Linked DNA regions of Desulfosporosinus acidiphilus SJ4. The protein of the gene in region 1 interacts with the protein of each later gene in a pairwise test. Links are inferred from orthologs where the notes say so. Each region holds a gene or a part of one and is shown in the gene's direction. Other genes may lie near its edges.

Region 1 (2,970 bases):
GCTACCGGCCGGCCTGTAGAAATGGGTGAAGCTGTGGGGATTATCGCAGCACAATCCATCGGTGAGCCAGGTACGCAGCTGACGATGCGGACATTCCATACTGGCGGTGTAGCCGGAGACGATATAACACAAGGTCTTCCGCGGGTCGAAGAATTGTTCGAAGCCCGTAAACCTAAAGGGCAAGCGATTATATCAGAAGTCAAAGGGAAAGTTTCCATCAGTGAAGTTAAGGGACGCCGAGAGGTGGAGATCACCACTGACTCCGATGAGCATATCACCTATACCATACCTTACGGGTCTCGTCTCAGTGTGAAAGACGGTCAGATGGTTGAGGCAGGGGATGAACTTACAGAAGGAAGTATTAATCCGCATGATATGCTGAAGGTTAAAGGCCAGCGCGGGGTTCAGGTTTATCTCGTAGGCGAGGTTCAGCGTGTGTACCGCCTGCAGGGCGTTGATATTAACGATAAGCATATTGAGGTTATGGTTCGCCAGATGCTGCGCAAGGTTAAAATTGATGATGCCGGTGACACAAGCCTGCTGCCGGGCGGTCTCATTGATATTTTTGATTTTCAGGACGAGAACGCCAAAGCAATTGCCAATGGAGGAGAACCGGCTGTCGCTCACGCAGTATTGCTGGGGATAACCAAAGCCTCGTTGGCCACAGATTCCTTCCTGTCTGCTGCTTCGTTCCAAGAAACAACCCGAGTCCTTACCGAAGCAGCGATCAAAGGAAAAGTGGACCCCCTCTTAGGTCTCAAAGAGAATGTTATCATCGGTAAGCTTATTCCTGCAGGAACGGGCATGGCTCGCTATCGAAATATCAAAACCTTCGATGCAAATCCGGTTTGAAATTATTGACACGTTTGAATGCAAATGCTAAACTACTATAGTGTGTGACTAAGGGAGGAAAGCATATTGCTGCTTGATGAAACCTTTAAACAAGCTAGAAATAAGACCGTCGGCTTAAAGCAAACCCAACGCGCCTTGGAAAAAGGTACGGTTCGTTGTGTTTATGTAGCAAAAGATGCCGAAGCTCATGTTTTACGTCCGATTCTTGAATGGTGCAGGACCCATAATGTTGAACGCATAGAAGTCTCAACCATGAAGGAACTTGGCAATGCCTGCGGAATTGAAGTGGGTACTGCGGTGGCGGCGATCTTGGAAGACTAATGTATCGTGCTGGTTTTGGAATTGCTTGCTAAATGCTGAAGCAAGCAATTCCTTGTATATTGATTTGATCAGAAAGGAGGTGGAGACATGCCGACAATCAACCAACTCATTCGCAAAGGTCGTACTTCAGTTGGAAAAAAATCGACAGCTCCAGCTTTACAGTGGGGCTATAACTCTCTTAAACGTAAACAATTCCCGTCGGGCGGTTCCTCGCAAAAGAGAGGGGTGTGCACAAGGGTTTATACGACAACTCCTAAAAAGCCTAACTCAGCGCTTCGTAAGGTTGCTCGTGTTCGTTTGACAAATCAACTGGAAGTTACTGCATATATTCCCGGTATTGGTCACAACCTGCAAGAGCACTCCGTGGTTCTTCTCCGCGGAGGTCGTGTTAAAGATCTGCCTGGCGTACGGTATCACGTAATTCGCGGTGCCCTTGATACAACAGCTGTGCAAAAACGCGCCCAAGGCCGCTCGAAATACGGAGCAAAACGTCCCAAAAAAGCCTAATTTGATTTAGGATGATTGAGTACGCTATAAAGGAGGGATACTGATGCCACGTAAGGGATATATTGCTAAACGGGAAGTTCTGCCTGATCCGATTTATAAGAACCAGACAGTAACAAAGTTTATCAATCAGATTATGTTAGATGGTAAGAAGGGGACTGCTGAGGCTATTTGCTACAGCGCCTTTGATATGATTCAGGAAAAAGCCGGTAAAGATCCGCTGGAAGTCTTTAATAATGCCCTGAAAAACGTAATGCCGGTTTTGGAAGTTAAGGCCCGTCGTGTCGGTGGAGCCAACTATCAAGTTCCTATCGAAGTACGTGCAGAACGTCGTTCGACTCTCGCACTCCGCTGGCTTGTTGCTATGGCGCGTAAGCGCGGCGAGAAAACGATGCAAGAGAAAATTGCTGCTGAGTTGCTCGATGCAGCTAACAATACAGGCGGCTCTGTCAAAAAGAAGGAAGATATGCATAAAATGGCTGAAGCGAATAAAGCTTTTGCGCATTACAAGTGGTAGTTTGTGGCACACTGATTTTGACAGAAAGGGGGAATCGCAGTGGCAAGACAAAATTCACTTGAAAATACGCGTAATATTGGAATCATGGCCCATATTGACGCCGGGAAGACAACTGTTACAGAACGTATTCTTTTCTATACAGGACGTGTGCATAAAATTGGTGAAGTTCATGATGGCGCAGCAACGATGGACTGGATGGTCCAAGAACAAGAGCGCGGTATTACGATTACTTCTGCGGCAACAACTTGTCAATGGAGAAACAATCGGATTAACATTATTGACACACCTGGGCACGTGGACTTCACTGTAGAAGTTGAACGTTCTCTGCGGGTGCTCGACGGTGCTGTAGCGGTATTTTGTTCCGTAGGCGGAGTTGAGCCCCAGTCTGAAACGGTTTGGCGTCAGGCGGATAAATACAAGGTTCCGCGTATTGCTTATATTAATAAAATGGACCGGATGGGAGCCGACTTCTTCCGTGGTGTTTCCATGATCTCTGACCGATTGGGTGCCAGGCCTGTTCCGATTCAGGTGCCTATTGGCGTGGAAGACAGCTTTAAAGGCGTCGTAGATCTGGTAACAATGACAGCGATCATTTACACGGATGATTTAGGAACAACCGCAGAGCATAATGCGATCCCTGAAGAGTTACAGGATTTAGCGAATGAATACCGAGAAAAGCTCGTTGAGGCTGTTGCCGAGACCAGCGAAGAGCTCATGATGAAATATCTCGAAGGTGAAGAATTAACCGAAGAGGAAATCCGCGCGGGTATTCGCAA
Region 2 (2,722 bases), 3.2 Mb from region 1 along the record:
CCTTAATGGAACATGCTGTGTGCGGCGCCAATAAAGAGGACTATCATATTGTGGGTATCCAACCGAAAACAGGAATTCGCCTCAATCAGGTTCACGATTTGCGGACCATCATTCCGGGTGAGGCTTGCCCCAAGTGCGGGACTCCTCTAAAAGAGGCTCGCGGTATTGAGGTTGGTCAGGTATTCAAGCTTGGCACTAAGTACAGTAAAGCTCTGGGGGCGACATTTTCAGACGAAAACGGTGCTGAAAAGCCTTGTGTCATGGGATGTTATGGAGTAGGTGTGAGTCGGACTATGGCGGCAGCTATTGAGCAGAACTATGATGAGATGGGGATCATCTGGCCTATTCCCATTGCCCCTTACCATTGTATTCTTGTCCCGGTAAGCACGAAGGATTCAGAAGTGGTGGAAGCAACTGAAAGACTCTACCAGGAACTTCAAAACTTGGGGATAGAAGTTATACTGGATGACCGTGATGAACGGGCCGGTGTTAAGTTCAAAGATGCCGATTTAGTTGGATATCCCTTGCGGATTACCATTGGGAGTAAGACACTGGCCAATGGACAAGTTGAGCTTAAAGAACGAAAAGCCGGGGATACCCGCTTAGTCTCTGTCGCGGAGGCGGCCCAGCAGGTTAAAGACATTGTCGAAAAAGCCCTGGCATTCTGAGGCCATGAAAAGTCCCTGGTTCTTAGGTTGCACATGTTGTAGGTATATGCTATATTAATATAAGGAATTTGTAGTGATTGTTGGAAAGGAGTGGGTAGTAGCCCGCTCCTTCGTTTGTTCCTTTAAAAAGAGAAACTTGGCTATCATCCACGAAGACACGGCATCGTACTTGTTAGCCTTCAGAGATCGGCAGATCCACACTGCAGGAGTTTGCGTAATCAGTCGCAGTGTGGCGATAAGCTCGTATGGCAAAGTATAACTTGCGAACATCTTCGTTAGAATATACTTAGAACTTTTATTTTTAATTATTAAAGGGGCGCTTTACATGAATCAAACATTGGAACAACAAATTGCTTTGCTAGTTGAGCCATATACTAAAGAAAAAGAACTTGAATTAGTCGACGTTGAGTACGTAAAAGAAGGTGCACATTGGTATTTGCGTCTCTTTATTGATAAAGAAGGCGGCGTGGACATGGATGATTGTGCTGAGATGAGTCACGCCGTGAGCGACTTGCTTGATGAAAAAAACCCAATTCCCCAGGCCTATATGTTAGAAATATCTTCACCAGGTCTAGAACGTCCGCTCAAGAAGGACGAGGATTTCGTCCGCTTTCAGGGAAAGTTGGTTACTGTTCATACAACATCGCTTTTTCAAGGATACAATGAGTTTACCGGACACCTCGTCGGTTTAATCAACGATGAAATTGTCTTGGAACATGAGGATAATCGAGTTTCAATTCCGCGTGCCTTGGCGAAAAATACTCACCTAGCATTAGATTTTTAAAATAGGTTAGGGACAATAGAATAAGGAGGAACATGGAAAAATGAATATGGACTTCATCGAGGCTCTTCATGAATTGGAAAAAGGGCGGGGAATTTCTGCTGAGATTTTATTCGAAGCCATAGAGGCAGCACTTATTTCTGCTTATAAAAAGAATTTCGGATCTTTACAAAATGTGAGAGTTGTTATTGACCGCTTAACCGGGGAGTTTAAGGTTTTTGCTCGTAAGACCATAGTTGAAGATGTTGAAGATTCGCGAACTCAAGTCAGTTTGGAAGAGGCCCAGAAACTTAATCCCAGCTATCAGCTCGAAGATATCGTTGAATACGAAGTAACTCCACGGGATTTTGGGCGAATTGCTGCTCAAACAGCGAAACAAGTTGTTGTCCAGCGTATCAGAGAAGCTGAACGAGGGATGATTTATGACGAGTATGTTAATCGAGAAGGTGACATTGTCACTGGGGTTGTGCAGAGATACGAACAAAAGAATGTCATCGTTGACTTGGGTAAAGTTGAGGCAGTCCTGCCTGCTCAGGAACAAATTCCGGGTGAAGTTTATCAATCCTTTGAGCGGATAAAAACATATGTAGTGGAAGTAAAGAAAACTACAAAAGGTCCCCAAATCATGCTGTCGCGGACCCATCCGGGCTTGATCAAACGTTTATTCGAATTGGAAGTGCCGGAGATTCACGATGGAGTTGTTGAAATAAAAGGCGTTTCTCGTGAGGCAGGCGCGCGCTCCAAAATCGCAGTATATTCAAGGGATACTAATGTAGATCCAGTAGGCGCTTGTGTAGGGCCTAAAGGAACGAGAGTTCAGACCATCGTGACAGAATTAAAAGGGGAGAAAATAGATATCGTTAATTTCTCTACTGATCCCCACGAATTTGTTGCTAACGCGCTTTCTCCAGCCAAGGTCGTAGGAGTTTATCCAAGAACCAATGAGAAAGTTGCTGTGGTGGTTGTTCCAGACTACCAGTTATCCCTGGCCATCGGCAAAGAGGGGCAAAATGCACGATTAGCTGCTAAATTAACGGGTTGGAAGATTGATATAAAAAGTGAATCCCAGGCAAGTGCCTTAAATCTTGTATCCGAGGATACAGGAGAAGGCTACGAAAATTTTGAAGACTACGGTGAATATGAAGAGTATCTGGAATATGATGAATTTGCAGATGCAGATAAATATCAGGACTATGAAGAACAGGAATATGTTGAGGATGGTCACTCTGAGCTCAGCGAATATGACGAGGAAACCAAGGATCAGTTGTCTGAT

Evidence for each region. The genes of interacting proteins can lie anywhere in the genome.
Region 2: the proteins of rpsL (region 1) and DESACI_RS16915 interact in binary tests that used the Escherichia coli proteins (3 or more experiments, as listed by UniProt). The link is inferred for Desulfosporosinus acidiphilus SJ4 from one-to-one orthologs.

What each region holds. Positions count from the first base shown.
Region 1 is NC_018068.1:494,145-497,114, forward strand. It holds rpsL (30S ribosomal protein S12), read left to right. Parts: upstream 1-1,260; coding sequence 1,261-1,680; downstream 1,681-2,970. Other genes in the region: rpoC (DNA-directed RNA polymerase subunit beta'), read left to right, coding at 1-852; DESACI_RS02365 (L7Ae/L30e/S12e/Gadd45 family ribosomal protein), read left to right, coding at 922-1,173; rpsG (30S ribosomal protein S7), read left to right, coding at 1,724-2,194; fusA (elongation factor G), read left to right, coding at 2,234-2,970. UniProt on the Escherichia coli protein: With S4 and S5 plays an important role in translational accuracy. Interacts with and stabilizes bases of the 16S rRNA that are involved in tRNA selection in the A site and with the mRNA backbone.
Region 2 is NC_018068.1:3,698,067-3,700,788, reverse strand. It holds DESACI_RS16915 (ribosome maturation factor RimP), read left to right. Parts: upstream 1-993; coding sequence 994-1,452; downstream 1,453-2,722. Other genes in the region: nusA (transcription termination factor NusA), read left to right, coding at 1,493-2,722; DESACI_RS16920 (proline--tRNA ligase), read left to right, coding at 1-668.